Caldimonas thermodepolymerans: one gene and its partner. The protein of the gene in region 1 interacts with the protein of each later gene in a pairwise test. Links are inferred from orthologs where the notes say so. Each region holds a gene or a part of one and is shown on either strand. Other genes may lie near its edges.

Evidence for each region.
Region 2: the proteins of aceE (region 1) and groL interact in binary tests that used the Escherichia coli proteins (3 or more experiments, as listed by UniProt). The link is inferred for Caldimonas thermodepolymerans from one-to-one orthologs.

The regions. Positions count from the first base shown.
Region 1 is NZ_CP064338.1:1,567,765-1,575,924, reverse strand. What follows is about bases 2,530-5,786. They hold aceE (pyruvate dehydrogenase (acetyl-transferring), homodimeric type), read right to left. Parts: upstream 5,436-5,786; coding sequence 2,730-5,435; downstream 2,530-2,729. Other genes in these bases: IS481_RS07390 (PAS domain S-box protein), read left to right, coding at 5,599-5,786; aceF (dihydrolipoyllysine-residue acetyltransferase), read right to left, coding at 2,530-2,711. Outside these bases: lpdA (dihydrolipoyl dehydrogenase), read right to left, coding at 1-1,039; more of aceF, read right to left, coding at 1,050-2,529; more of IS481_RS07390, read left to right, coding at 5,787-8,142; IS481_RS07385 (response regulator transcription factor), read left to right, coding at 8,152-8,160. UniProt on the Escherichia coli protein: Component of the pyruvate dehydrogenase (PDH) complex, that catalyzes the overall conversion of pyruvate to acetyl-CoA and CO(2).
Region 2 is NZ_CP064338.1:881,312-888,471, forward strand. What follows is about bases 2,796-5,791. They hold groL (chaperonin GroEL), read right to left. Parts: upstream 5,113-5,791; coding sequence 3,478-5,112; downstream 2,796-3,477. Other genes in these bases: yihA (ribosome biogenesis GTP-binding protein YihA/YsxC), read left to right, coding at 2,796-3,295; groES (co-chaperone GroES), read right to left, coding at 5,172-5,462; IS481_RS04365 (quinone oxidoreductase family protein), read right to left, coding at 5,679-5,791. Also shown: IS481_RS04340 (cytochrome c biogenesis protein ResB), read right to left, coding at 1-1,793; IS481_RS04345 (c-type cytochrome), read right to left, coding at 1,902-2,519; more of yihA, read left to right, coding at 2,579-2,795; more of IS481_RS04365, read right to left, coding at 5,792-6,680; IS481_RS04370 (3-hydroxyacyl-CoA dehydrogenase), read right to left, coding at 6,677-7,160.

The sequences.
Region 1 (8,160 bases):
CGTTCATCTTCTGCCACACCTTGACCAGGTCGCGGTCGGCGCCCTGCATCAGGCCGTCGAGCATCTCGACCACGTCCAGCCGCGCGCCCAGCGTCGAGTACACCGTGCCCATCTCCAGGCCGATGATGCCGCCGCCGATGATCAGCATGCGCTTCGGGATGCGGCGCAGCTCCAGCGCGCCGGTCGAGTCGATGACACGCTCGTCGTCGGGCAGGAACGGCAACCGCACCGCCTGCGAGCCGGCCGCGATGATGGCCTGCTTGAAGCGGATGGTCTGCGTCTTGCCGGTCTTGTCCTGGCCGGTGCCGGTGGTTTCCTCCACCTGCACGTGGTGCGGGTCGAGGAAGCTGCCGTAGCCGCGCACCACGGTGACCTTGCGCATCTTGGCCATCGCGGCCAGGCCGCCGGTCAGCTTGCCGACCACCTTGTTCTTGTGCGCGAGCAGCTTGGCCAGGTCCACCGTGGGCTCGCCGAAGCTCACGCCCAGGTCGGCGAAGTGCTTCACCTCGTCCATCACGGACGCGACGTGCAGCAGCGCCTTGGACGGGATGCAGCCCACGTTCAGGCACACGCCGCCCAGCGTCGCGTAGCGCTCGACCAGCACCACCTTCATGCCGAGGTCCGCGGCACGGAAGGCGGCCGAGTAGCCGCCCGGGCCGCCGCCCAGCACCAGCATGTCGCATTCGAGGTCGGCACCGCCGCCGTAGCTCGCCGCCACCGGCGCAGGCGCGGCCGCCGTCACGGCAGGGGCCGCCGCAGGGGCTGCGGCCGGAGCCGGCGCAGGCGCCGCGGCGCCTTCGGCCTCGGCGTCCAGCGTCAGGATCACCGAGCCCTCGCTGACCTTGTCGCCGACCTTGACCTTCAGCTCCTTGACCACGCCGGCATGCGACGACGGGATCTCCATCGACGCCTTGTCGCTTTCCACGGTGATCAGCGACTGCTCCGCCTGCACCCGGTCACCCGGCTGCACCAGCACCTCGATGACCGCCACGTCCTTGAAGTCGCCGATGTCCGGGACCTTGATCTCGATCACTGCCACGGCAGGCTCCTTACAGCAACACGCGGCGGAAGTCCGCCAGCACGTTGGCCAGGTAGGTGTTGAAGCGGGCCGCCGCCGCGCCGTCGATGACCCGGTGGTCCCAGCTCAGCGACAGCGGCAGGATCAGGCGCGGCTGGAACTGCTTGCCGTCCCACACCGGCTTCATCGCCGAGCGGCACACGCCCAGGATCGCGACTTCGGGCGCGTTGATGATCGGCGTGAAGTAGGTGCCGCCGATGCCGCCCAGCGACGAGATCGAGAAGCAGCCACCGGACATCTCGGCCGGGCTCAGCTTGCCTTCGCGCGCCTTGGCGGCGAGCTCGGCGGTTTCCTTGGCGATCTCGAGGACACCCTTCTTGTCGGCGTCCTTGATCACCGGCACCACCAGCCCGTTGGGCGTGTCGGCGGCAAAGCCGATGTGGTAGTACTTCTTGAGCACCAGCGTCTCGCCGTCCAGCGAGGCGTTGAACTCGGGGAACTTCTTCAGCGCCGCGACGCAGGCCTTGATCAGGAAGGCCAGCATCGTGACCTTCACGCCCGCCTTCTCGTACTCCTTGTTCAGCGAGACGCGGAAGGCTTCCAGCTCGGTGATGTCCGCATCCTCGTGGTTGGTGACATGCGGGATCATCACCCAGTTGCGGTGCAGGTTGGCACCGCTGATCTTCTTGATGCGCGACAGGTCCTTGCGCTCGACCGGGCCGAACTTGGCGAAGTCCACCTGCGGCCAAGGCAGCAGGCCGGGCAGCGCCCCGCCCGCGGTGCCGGCGCCCTTGCCCTTCTGGGCCTGGGTCTGCACGTCGCCGGCCATCACCTTCTTGACGAAGTTCTGCACGTCCTCCTGGGTGATGCGGCCCTTCGGGCCGGTGCCCGGCACTTCCTCCAGCGGCACGCCCAGCTCGCGCGCCAGCTTGCGGATGCTCGGCGAGGCGTGCGGCAGCTTGCCGCGCGGGGCGGTCGGCTCGTGCGCCGGCAGTGCGGCCGTCGGCGAGGTACGCGCCACCGGCTGGCTGGCCAGCTCGGCGGGGCCGGCCGCCGCGGCCGGCGGCTGCGCAGGCTGCGGTGCCGCGGCGGCCGGCGCCGGCGCTGCGGCCCCCTCGGCCTCGACCACGGCGATCAGGCTGCCCTGGCTGACCTTGTCGCCGACCTTGACCTTCAGCTCCTTGACGACGCCGGCGTGCGACGACGGGATCTCCATCGACGCCTTGTCGCTTTCCACGGTGATCAGCGACTGCTCCGCCTGCACCCGGTCACCCGGCTGCACCAGCACCTCGATGACCGCCACGTCCTTGAAGTCGCCGATGTCCGGCACGACCACCTCGACCGTGCCGCCCGCGGCAGCCGGCGCCGGGGCGGCCGCAGCGGCCGGGGCCGGCGCGGGTGCAGGCTCGGCCGCAGGCGCGGCAGCCGCCGGGGCCGGCGCCGCCGCAGCGGCATCGGCCGCCTCGAGCAGCAGCAGCAGGCTGCCCTCGCTGACCTTGTCACCGAGCTTGACCTTCAGCTCCTTGACCACCCCGGCATGCGACGAGGGGATTTCCATCGACGCCTTGTCGCTCTCGACGGTGACCAACGACTGCTCGGCCTTGATCGTGTCGCCGGGCTGCACCAGCACCTCGATGATCTCGACGTCCTTGAAATCCCCGATGTCGGGGACCTTCACTTCCACCAATGCCATTGCGTGTCCCCGTCGTTGTTATGCGTACAGCGGGTTGATCTTCTCGGTGTTGATGCCGTACTTCTGGATGGCCTCGGCCACCTTGCTCATCGGCACCGAGCCCTCCTCGGCCAGCGCCTTCAGCGCGGCAACCACGATGTAGTGGCGGTTGACCTCGAAGTGCTCGCGCAGCTTGTAGCGGAAGTCGCTGCGACCGAAGCCGTCGGTGCCCAGCACCTTGTAGGTGCGGCCCTTGGGCAGGAACGGACGGATCTGCTCGGCGTAGTTCTTCATGTAGTCGGTCGAGGCGACCACCGGGCCCTTGTGCTTCTCGAGCTGCTGGGCCACGAACGGCACGCGCGGCGTCTCGCTCGGGTGCAGCAGGTTCCAGCGCTCGCAGTCCTGGCCGTCGCGTGCCAGCTGGTTGAAGCTCGGGCAGCTCCACACGTTGGCGGCCACGCCCCAGTCCTTCTCGAGCAGTTCCTTGGCGAAGATCGATTCGCGCAGGATCGAGCCGGAGCCCAGCAGGTTGACGCGCAGCGTCTTCTTCGCGCCTTCTTCCAGCAGGTACATCCCCTTGATGATCTGCTCCTCGGTGCCCGGCTTCAGGCCCGGGTGCGCGTAGTTCTCGTTGAGCAGGGTGATGTAGTAGAAAACGTTCTCCTGGCGCTCGACCATGCGCTTGAGGCCGTCGTGCATGATCACCGCCACCTCGTGCGCGAAGGTCGGGTCGTAGGAGACGCAGTTCGGGATCGTGCCGGCCAGGATGTGGCTGTGGCCGTCCTGGTGCTGCAGGCCCTCGCCGTTGAGGGTCGTGCGGCCAGACGTGCCACCCAGCAGGAAGCCGCGCGCCTGCATGTCCCCGGCCGCCCAGGCGAGGTCGCCCACGCGCTGGAAGCCGAACATCGAGTAGTAGACGTAGAACGGGATCATGATGCGGTTGTTCGTCGAGTACGACGTCGCCGCAGCGATCCACGAGGCCAGGCCGCCGGCTTCGTTGATGCCTTCCTGCAGGATCTGGCCGGCCTTGTCCTCCTTGTAGTACATGACCTGGTCCTTGTCGACCGGGGTGTACTTCTGGCCTTCCGGGTTGTAGATGCCGATCTGGCGGAACAGGCCTTCCATGCCGAAGGTGCGCGCCTCGTCGACCAGGATGGGCACCACGCGCGGGCCCAGCGTCTTGTCGCGCAGCAGCTGGGTCAGGAAGCGCACGTAGGCCTGCGTGGTCGAGATCTCGCGGCCTTCCGCGGTGGGCTCGAGGATGGCCTGGAAGGTGCCCAGCTCGGGCACCGGCAGCTGCTCGTCGGCCTTGGTGCGGCGCTTGGGCAGGTAGCCGCCCAGCGCCTGGCGACGCTCGTGCAGGTAGCGCATCTCCGGCGTGCTGTCGTCCGGCTTGTAGAACGGCACCTCGGGGATCTTGTCGTCCGGGATGGGGATGTTGAAGCGATCGCGGAACGCGCGGATGTCGTCGTCCGTCAGCTTCTTGACCTGGTGCGCGGTGTTGCGAGCCTCGCCGCTCTTGCCCATGCCGAAGCCCTTGACGGTCTTCACCAGGATCACGGTCGGCTGGCCCTTGTGGTTGACCGCACGGTGGTAGGCCGCGTAGACCTTCTGCGGGTCATGGCCGCCGCGCTGCAGGCGCCAGATGTCGTCGTCGCTCATCTTGGCGACCATCTCCAGCGCCTTGGGATGGCGGCCGAAGAAGTGCTTGCGCACGAAGGCACCGTCGTTGGCCTTGCAGGCCTGGTAGTCGCCGTCGACGGTCTCCATCATGATCTTGCGCAGGATGCCTTCCTTGTCGCGCGCCAGCAGCGGATCCCAGTAGCTGCCCCACAGCAGCTTGATCACGTTCCAGCCCGCGCCGCGGAACTCGCCCTCGAGCTCCTGCACGATCTTGCCGTTGCCGCGCACCGGGCCGTCCAGGCGCTGCAGGTTGCAGTTGACGACGAAGATCAGGTTGTCGAGCTTCTCGCGCGCGGCCATGCCGATGGCGCCCAGCGATTCGGGCTCGTCCATCTCGCCGTCACCGCAGAACACCCAGACCTTGCGCTTGCTGGTGTCGGCGATGCCGCGGGCATGCAGGTACTTCAGGAAGCGAGCCTGGTAGATCGCCATCAGCGGGCCCAGGCCCATCGAGACGGTCGGGAACTGCCAGAACTCCGGCATCAGCTTGGGGTGCGGGTAGCTGGACAGGCCCTTGCCGTCGACTTCCTGCCGGAAGTGGTTGAGCTGCTCCTCGGTGATGCGGCCTTCCAGGAAGGCACGCGCATAGATGCCGGGCGCGCTGTGGCCCTGGAAGTAGATCAGGTCGCCGCCGTGGTCGGGCGTGTCGGCGTGCCAGAAATGGTTGAAGCCGGTGCCCAGCATGGTCGCCAGCGAGGCGAAGCTGGAGATGTGGCCGCCCAGGTCGCCGCCGTCGGGCGGGTTCAGGCGGTTGGCGCGCACCACCATGGCCATCGCGTTCCAGCGCATGTACGCGCGCAGGCGCTCCTCGATCTCGAGGTTGCCGGGGCAGCGCTCCTCGTCCTCGGGCTCGATCGTGTTGACGTAGCCCGTGGTCGCGGAGAACGGCATGTCGATGCCCGACTGGCGGGCATGTTCGAGCAGCTGCTCCAGCAGGAAGTGGCCGCGCTCACGGCCCTCGGTTTCGATGACGGCGGACAGCGCGTCCAGCCATTCGCGGGTTTCTTGGGCGTCGGCGTCGTTGGCCGCTGCGCCCGGGAAGGAATCCGGCAGTGCAGACATGGGGTCTCCTCGCATAGGTTCAGCTGCAGGCCCGGAGTTTGGCACAGAACACCCATTTTTCAAATAGCGCAAGCAAATTTCATAATATGAATTACATTGCGCCCTCGCGCCGTCACCGTCCGGCCCCGCACGACGGCCGGGCACTGGATAATCACTAATACATATGGCCAGCAGTATCCCCAGCGAGTTTCGTTCCAGCACCCACGAATTGCCACCCAGACCCCGTCGTCTGTTCGGCAAATGGTGGCGCCGGCAATCCCCCGCCCGCCAGGACCGCTTTGCGACGCTGGGGCCGCTGGTCTCCGTCCTGCTGTTCCTGGCGGCCATCATCACCGCCTTCTGGTACCTGCGCCTGGAAGAAATGGAGCGCGAGCAGGAGTCGGTCAAGCGCGACACCGAGGTCGCCCAGCAGCAGATCCGCCTGCGCCTGATCGAGAACCAGGAACAGCTGGTGCGCGTGGCGCGGGAGATCACCACCCGGGCGATCGACCAGGACGAGTTCCTCGGCCAGGCCACCACCTTCGCCCGGGAGCGTCCGGAAGTGGTCAGCCTGACCTGGCTGGACGCCGGCCGCCGCCCGCGCGTCAGCTACCTGTCGCCCAGCCACACCTTCAACGGCAGCCGCTATGCGCCGGGCGCCGAGGCGGTGGCCTCGTCGGCCGCCGGTGGCCCCAAGGTCACCAAGAGCGAGCCGGAATGGACCTTCGAGGCGGCCCGCGACCTGCGCCAGCCGGTCTACTCCCGCCCCTACGCCACCACCAACGGCCTGTACGTGTTCCAGGTCCAGGTGCCGCTGATCGACCGCAGCGCCTTCGTCGGCACGGTGGTCGCCGAGTACTCGGTCGAGGCGTTGCTGCGCTACTTCGTGCCCACCGAGGTCGCCAACCGGCACGGGATGATGCTGCTGGACGCCAACGACCGGGTGCTGGCCAGCACCATCTCGCGCGCGGCGGCCAAGGGCGAGCGGCCCTCGATCTTCCACGAGATCCCGGTCGCGCCGGTGGGCAACGGGCTGATCCTGCGCGGCCTGGGCTACCGCACCTCGCCCGGCCTGATCGGCAACACGCTGTTCTGGATGGTGACCGCGCTGAGCGTGCTGACCGTCTGGATGCTGCTGGGCACCTGGCGGCACATGCGCCGCCGGCTGCAGGTGCAGAACGCCCTGATCGCCGAGACCAACTTCCGCCGGGCGATGGAAAACTCCATGCTGACCGGCATGCGGGCGATGGACATGGAGGGCCGCATCACTTATGTCAATGCGGCCTACTGCTCGATGACCGGGTTCTCCGAGTCCGAGCTGATCGGCAAGCTGCCGCCCTTCCCGCACTGGCCGCCGGACCGCATGGAGGAAAACCGGCGCCTGTTCGAGCAGGAGCTGCAGGGGCGCAGCCCGCCCGGCGGCATCGAGGTGAAGGTGATGCGCAAGGACGGCACCATCTTCGACGCGCGCATGTACGTCTCGCCGCTGATCGACGCCAAGGGCAACCAGACCGGCTGGATGACCTCGATGACCAACATCACCGAGGCCAAGCGCATCCGCGACCAGCTGTCGGCCTCGCACGAGCGCTTCACCACCGTGCTGGAGGGGCTGGACGCGGCCGTCTCGGTGCTGTCGGTGCAGGAAGGCGAGCTGCTGTTCGCCAACCGCTCCTACCGGCTGTGGTTCGGCGCGGACGCGCGCGGGCACGCCCAGCTGGCCGGCGAGTACCCGACCGAAGTCGACGTGCCGCTGCCCGACGGCGACGACAGCGTGGACAACCTGAGCGGGCTGCCGACCCAGGAGCTGACCGACGTGGCCTCGGCCCCGCGCGAGGTCTACATCGAGTCGCTGGACAAGTGGTTCGACGTGCGCGCGCGCTACCTGCAATGGACCGACGGCCGGCTGGCCCAGATGCTGATCGCCACCGACATCACGGCGCGCCGCCGCGCCGAGGAGCAGGCCGCGCTGCAGGCCGAGAAGGCGCAGGTGACCAGCCGCCTGGTGACCATGGGCGAGATGGCGTCTTCGGTGGCGCACGAGCTGAACCAGCCCCTGACCGCCATCTCGAACTACTGCAACGGCATCATCTCGCGCCTGAAGTCCGGCTCGATCAGCGACGACGACCTGATCGCCGCGCTGGAAAAGACCGCCAAGCAGGCCCAGCGCGCCGGCCAGGTGATCCACCGCATCCGCGCGTTCGTCAAGAAGAGCGAGCCGCAGCGCCAGCCGGCCCAGGCCCGGGACATCGTCGAGGACGCGGTCGAGCTGGCCATGATCGAGCTGCGCCGGCGCAACGTCCAGATCCACACCTACGTCGCGCAGCGCCTGCCTTCGCTGATGGTCGACCCCATCCTGATCGAGCAGGTTTTGCTCAACCTGCTGAAAAATGCGGCCGAAGCGATCGACAATGCCAAGCTGCCGCCGTCGCGGCGCAACATCGAGTTGAGGGTGATCCCCCGCCACACCCCCGAGGAAGGCGGCGTGATCGAGTTCAGCGTCACCGACAATGGCCCCGGCCTGAAGGAGGAAGTGCTCAACCGGATGTACGAAGCGTTCTTCTCGACCAAGTCGGACGGGCTGGGCATCGGGCTCAGCCTGTGCCGCTCGATCATCGAGTCTCACCGTGGCCGGATCCGGGCCGAGAACTTATACAATGGGCCGAGCGTGGTCGGTTGCCGGTTCTCGTTCACGCTTCCGGTGGACCTTTCCAGTCACTCCAACCATTGAGAACCTCCCATGAGCTTG
Region 2 (7,160 bases), 690 kb from region 1 along the record:
ATGAAGGCCTGGGTCTTCTCGTCGCCCGGCAGCGGCGGCAGGCCGGCGGCCTCGCGCGTCATCTGGGTCAGCTCGTACAGCACGCCGTTGAGGATGCGGATCAGCACGTCGGAGGTGCGGGCGCGGTCGGCCTCCGGCACGTTGGCCTGCATGAAGTCGGCCAGCGCCTGCAGCCCGCCGGTGAGCGGCCCGCCGGGCTCGACCGGCTCGGCGCCGGCGAACAGGTTCAGCCCGCGCCGGGCGGAAATGGTCAGCTGCTGGGCCAGCTCCGGCTTGTCGCCGTCGATCGCCTTGGCGACGTAGCGGGTGATTGCGCGTTCGCGCAGCGCCGGGTCCTGCAGCGCGGCATGCAGCCGCATCCAGGTGTCGATGCTGTCGCTGTCGTCGGCCGGGATGCGCAGGTAGCGGAACGGCTCGGCCAGGTTCTCGCGCACGCCGGCCAGGAAGACGCGCTGGCCGTCCAGCTCGACCGGCAGCATGTAGTTGTGGAACTCGCGCGCCTGGCCGCTCGCGTCGCGCAACCGGTAGGTGACCGACGGGCCGACGTTGCGCAGCGTGCGCTCGCCGGGCGCCTTGGCGCCCGAACCGAGGTGCTGCTGCAGGCTGTCGACCAGGTTCACCTTGCGCACGTCGGTGGCGTCCTGCGGCGTGCCCAGGTTCTCGACGTTGATCACGCGCAGGCCGGCGAGCTCGAGCGTGTACTTCTCGTCGCCTCCGGACAGCGTGGTGGCGCCGCCCACCGTGCCGCTGACGTCGAAGGCCTCGCCGCGGTGGTTCATCGGGTAGGCACGCAGCCGCAGCTTCGAGCCGCCGTCGTCGAAGCTGGACTGGTAGATCGCCACGCCGCGGTGGAAGGCCGGCTCGTTGACCTTCACGGTGGCCGGCACGGCCTGCCCGGTCTCGTGGTCGTGGATCACGATCTCGCTCGCGAAGAGCTTGGGCATGCCGGTCTCGTAGTACTCGACGATGAACTTCTTCAGCTCGATGTCGAAGGGCAGCGGCTGCAGCAGCACGCCGTCGGACTGGTTCAGCAGCACCACGTTCGAGCGCGCGCCCTCGGGCACCAGCAGGTTGCCGCGGAAGGTCGGGTTGGCCAGGCTCAGGCGGTGCTTCTCGGGCACGTCGGCGATGAAGCCGCCGCCCGTGTAGGGTTCCTTGCCGGCCAGCCACATCTGCGCGCGCACCACCAGGTCGCCGTCGAACAGGCCGCCCAGGCAGATCAGCACGATGGCCGCGTGCGCGGCCAGGTAGCCGATGCGGTTGGCGCCGCCCTTCCTGGCCGCGACCATCACGCCGCGCACTGCGTCGCCGTCCTGGCGGACCTGGGCCTTGGCCTTCCAGCCGTTGCGCTGCATCAGCTGCGTGACGCGCGCCAGCGCCGCCTCGTGGCCCTCGGCCAGCTCGCCGCTGGTCTTGTGGTGGAACGCCTGCAGGCTCTGCTCGCGGATGTGTTCCTTGTAGGTCTTCAGGTCGTGCAGCACCTTCGGCGTGTTGCGCGCGATGCACAGGCTGGTGGAGATCACCAGGAAGGCCAGGATCAGCAGGAACCACCAGGCGCTGTAGATCGAGTACATGCCCACCGCGCCGAACACCTCGGCCCAGAACGGACCGAACTGGTTGACGTAGTTCACGAACGGCTCGTGCTGCCGGATCACGGTGCCGATGACCGAGGCGATGCAGATCACGGTCAGCAGCGTGATCGCGAAGCGCATCGAGGAAATCAGTTCCACCGCGTCGCGCAGCGGGCGCGAGCCGGAGCGAACTTCGAGGCCGGTGGTGGCGGAGGAGGACATGGGCAGGATTATCGGACGCCGGGGCAGGGCGCGCCGTGCATCAAAGACAAAAGGCGGGTACCCCTGCGAGGGACCCGCCTTTTGCCGGTTCGGTTCAGCGCGAGGGAATCAGCGCAGGCCGGCGATGTAGTCGGACACGGCCTTGATCTCGCGGTCGGACATCTTCTCAGCGATCGCGGTCATCTGCGGGCTGTTGGTGCGCTCGCCGTTGCGGAACGCCACCAGCTGGGCCTCGGTGTAGTCGGCGTGCTGGCCGCCCAGGCGCGGGTACTGCGCCGGGATACCGGCACCGGTCGGGCTGTGGCAGCCGGCGCAGGCCGGCACCTGCTTGCCGGCGATGCCGCCACGGTAGATCTGCTCGCCCAGGCGCACCAGATCCTTGTTCTTCGCAAAGCCTGGCTTGGCCTCACGCGTCGCGTAGAAGGCCGCGACGTTCTTCATGTCGGCCTCGCTGAGCGCGCTGGCAAAGCCCTGCATGACCGGGTTCTTGCGCTTGCCGTTCTTGAACTCGGTCAGTTGCTTGACCAGGTACTCGGGGTGCTGGCCGGCGAGGATGGGGTTGGCGGGGCTGCCACGCGAGCCGTCGACCGCATGGCAGGCCGAGCAGACCTGGTTGGCGATGGCCTGGCCCTTGGCCAGGTCGGGCTTGGCAGCCGCCGGCGCATCGGCCGCCAGAGCAGGAGTCAACGCAAACGCAGCAAGCAGCAGGGTAGCGATCGATTTCATGTCGTGGGAAAAGTTGTGTGGCCGGATGCAAAACCGCGGGATTTTACAATGCTCCCCAAATGTCCGATACCCAAGCCTCCAGCTCACCTGCTCCGTCTGCCTCGCAAACCGGCAAAAAAGCACTCGCGTGGGCCCACACCGCCCGCTTCCTGACCACGGCGAGCCGGCTGGACCAGCTGCCCGCGATCGAGCTGCCGGAGATCGCCTTCGTCGGTCGCTCCAACGCCGGCAAGTCCACCGCGATCAACACGCTGACGCAGCAGCGCCAGCTTGCGTTCGCCTCCAAGACGCCGGGGCGCACGCAGCACATCAACCTGTTCGAGCTGGGCCCCAAGGGCGCGCCCGACGCGGTGTTCGCCGACCTGCCGGGCTACGGCTACGCCGCGGTGGAGCGCGCGGCCAAGCTGCGCTGGCAGGAGGTGATGGCGCAGTACCTGGAGGTGCGCCGCAGCCTCAGCGGCGTGGTGCTGCTGGTCGATTCGCGCCACGGGCTCAAGGAGCTGGACCACCAGCTGCTGCGCTTCGTCGCGCCGCGCGTCGGCTCGGGCCAGGTGCGCCTGCTGGTGGTGCTGACCAAGGCCGACAAGCTCAACCGCAAGGAGGCCAACGAAGCGCTGCGTGGGGCCGGGGCGGCGCTGGGCGAGTTCGTCACCGACGAGGCCGACATCGGCATCACGCTGTTCTCGGCGCTGAAGAAGACCGGGCTGGAAGACCTGGCGACCACGCTGTACGACTGGGCACACCCCGAGGCGCCGCCGGGCGCAGCCGAGGACTGAGCGGGCGTTTCCTCGGCGCAGCCCGCACCTGTCCGGACCTGCCTGCCTGAAATGCCCTGGCCGCCGCGCGGCCGGGCAGGTGCGCCGCCCCGGCCGCACGCATGCGGCCTTTGCGAGGGGCCAAAGAAAAGGCCGCCTTGCGGCGGCCTTCCTGGCGAAAGTTCGGCGTGTGGCCGGACCGATTACATGTCCATGCCCATGCCGCCCATGCCGCCCGCACCGGGGGCCGGGGTCTCGTCCTTCGGCGCTTCGGCGACCATGCACTCGGTGGTCAGCATCAGCGAGGCGACCGAGGCGGCGTTCTGCAGCGCGGTACGGGTCACCTTGGTCGGATCCAGGATGCCCATCTCGATCATGTCGCCGTAGGTGTCGTTGGCGGCGTTGAAGCCGAAGTTGCCCTTGCCTTCCAGCACCTTGTTGATCACGACCGAGGGCTCGCCACCGGCGTTGGCGACGATCTCGCGCAGCGGGGCTTCGATGGCCTTCAGCACCAGCTTGATGCCGGCGTCCTGGTCCACGTTCTCGCCCTTCAGCTCGCCGACGGCCTGGCGGGCACGCAGCAGGGCCACGCCACCGCCGGGCACGATGCCTTCTTCAACGGCAGCGCGGGTGGCGTGCAGCGCGTCTTCCACGCGGGCCTTCTTCTCCTTCATCTCGACTTCGGTGGCGGCACCGACCTTGATCACCGCCACGCCGCCGGCCAGCTTGGCCACGCGCTCCTGCAGCTTCTCGCGGTCGTAGTCGGAGGTGGCTTCCTCGATCTGGACGCGGATCTGCTTGACGCGGGCTTCGATGTCGGCCGCAGCACCAGCGCCGTCGATGATGGTGGTGTTTTCCTTGGCCACTTCGACGCGCTTGGCCTGACCCAGGTCAGCCAGCTGCACCTTCTCGAGCGTCAGGCCGACTTCTTCCGAAATCACCTTGCCGCCGGTCAGGATGGCGATGTCTTCCAGCATGGCCTTGCGGCGGTCGCCGAAGCCCGGGGCCTTGACGGCGCAGACCTTCAGGATGCCGCGGATGGTGTTGACCACCAGGGTGGCCAGCGCTTCGCCTTCGACGTCCTCGGCGATGATCAGCAGCGGACGGCCGGCCTTGGCGACCTGCTCCAGGGTCGGCAGCAGGTCACGGATGTTGCTGATCTTCTTGTCGTACAGCAGGACGAACGGGTTCTCGAGGATCGCGGCCTGCTTGTCGGGATTGTTGATGAAGTACGGCGACAGGTAGCCGCGGTCGAACTGCATGCCCTCGACGACTTCGAGTTCGTTCTGCAGCGACTTGCCGTCCTCGACCGTGATCACGCCTTCCTTGCCGACCTTGTCCATCGCGTCGGCAATGATCTGGCCGATCGAGGAGTCGGAGTTGGCGGAGATCGCGCCGACCTGGGCGATTTCCTTGGAGGTGGTGGTCGGCTTGCTGATCTTCTTCAGCTCGTCCACCAGGGCGGCGACGGCCTTGTCGATGCCGCGCTTCAGGTCCATCGGGTTCATGCCGGCGGCCACGTACTTCATGCCCTCGCGCACGATGGCCTGGGCCAGCACGGTGGCGGTGGTGGTGCCGTCACCGGCGTTGTCGCTGGTCTTGGAAGCGACTTCCTTGACCATCTGGGCGCCCATGTTCTGGAGCTTGTCCTTCAGCTCGATTTCCTTGGCGACCGACACGCCGTCCTTGGTCACGGTCGGGGCGCCGAACGAGCGCTCCAGGACCACGTTGCGGCCCTTCGGGCCCAGGGTCACCTTGACGGCGTTGGCCAGGATGTTGACACCCTCGACCATGCGGGCACGGGCGTCACCGCCGAAGACCACGTCTTTTGCTGCCATGTCTGATTACTCCGAATGCTTTGAAACTTGTAAGGGGAACCGTTCAGCGACGCCGACGATCACTTCTCGATGACGGCGAAGAGGTCTTCCTCGCGCATCACCAGCAGCTCTTCGCCATCGACCTTGACGGTCTGGCCGCTGTACTTGCCGAACAGCACGCGGTCGCCCACCTTGACGTTCAGGGCCACGAAATCGCCCTTGTCGTTGCGCTTGCCCGGGCCCACCGCCAGGACTTCGCCCTGGTCAGGCTTTTCGGCGGCGTTGTCGGGGATCACGATGCCCGCAGCGGTCTTGGTTTCTTGTTCGAGGCGCTTGACGATCACGCGATCGTGCAACGGACGAAGTTTCATTGCATCTCCTTGAAGAGGAAGGCACGTCTGGAATAAGAATGAGCGCACGTGAGCGCTCATTAACTTTCAGGATGAGCCCCGGGAATGCGGCTCGTCCGAAACTACTAGCACTCTCCGGCAGAGAGTGCTAACAGCCTCATTATAGGGGTGGTCGGAGGCCTTTCAAGGGTGACCATCAGGGACGACGGGGCCGGCGTGGCCGGCCCCGCCCGGGGCTCAGCCGGCCTCGGGCTGCACCACGAGCAGCGGCTTGCCGGTGGACCGGCGGTGCTCCAGCCGTTCCAGCCCTTCGGCCAGGGTGTCGAAGGAATGGCGCGCGGCGATCACGATGTCGAGCGAGCCGTCCAGCAGGCTGGCGAAGACCGCATCCGCACGGGACTGCACCACCGGCTGCGACTCCATGTGGTCGGCCAGGCGCGGGCGGGTCAGGAACAGCGAGCCGGCCTCGCCCAGCTCGATCGGGTCGAGGTCGTCCAGCGGGCCGGACACCGAGCCGAAGTTGACCACCAGGCCGCGCTTGCGGGTGGCCCGGAAGCTGTCGCGCAGGGTCTCGCGGCCGACCGCGTCGAACACCACGTCGACCCCGTGGCCGCCGGTGGCGTCGCGGACGGCGTCGGCGAAGCGGCCGCCGTCATAGTCCAGCACCTGGTCGGCGCCGAGGGCACGGATGCGTCCGGCGCGGGCGGCCGAGCTGGTGGTGGCGAACACTCGCACGCCGAGGCGGCGCGCCATCTGCACCAGGATCTGCCCGATGCCGCCGGAGGCCCCGTGGACCAGGCAGCTCATGCCGGGCGCAAGGCGCGCGACGTCGTACGCCAGGTAATGCGCGGTGCAGCCGTGGAACATGCTGGCCGCGGCCATGTCCAGCCCCAGCCGGTCGGGCACGCGGGCCAGCAGGCGCGCCGGCACGCAGGCGTACTCGGCGAAGCTGCCCCAGGCGATGCACCAGGCGACCCGGTCGCCCGGGGCGAAGCCGGCGACCTCCTGCCCGGTGGCGACCACCCGGCCCGCGCCCTCGATGCCCAGGGTGCAGGGCAGGCGGACCGGGTAGGTGCGGGATTGCCGGTACTTGCCCTGCCGGGTGTGGATGTCCATGAAGTTCATCCCGGCATGGCTGACCTGCACCAGCACTTCGCCCGGGCCCGGCGCCGGCACGGGGATGTCGGCCAGCACCATCACCTCCGGGCCGCCGTAGGCCTCGATGCGGACGCACTTCACCGCGCGGCCTCCCGGTCGCGGAAGCTGCGGCCGGTGCGGGCCAGTTCCAGCAGCAGCGGTGCGGGCTGCCACCAGTAGCCGTGCTCGGCATGCATGCGCTGCACCGTCTCGGCCACGCGTTGCAGCCCGATCCGGTCGGCGAAGTACATCGGGCCGCCTCGCTCGGCCGGGAAGCCGTAGCCGGTGACGAAGGCGATGTCGATGTCGCTGGCGCGCAGGGCGACGCCCTGCTCGAGCAGGCGGGCGCCCTCGTTGACCATGCTGAACAGGCAGCGTTCCAGGATCTCGTCCTCGCCGATCGGGCGCCGGGCGATGCCCATGCGCGCGGACCGCTCGACGATGTAGGACTCGACCTCGGGGTCGCGGTGCGGGGTGCGGTCGCCCGGCTCGTAGCGGTACCAGCCCTTGCCGGTCTTCTGGCCCATGCGGCCCATGTCGCACAGTTCCAGGATCAGGTCGTTCCAGCGCCGGTCCTTCGGG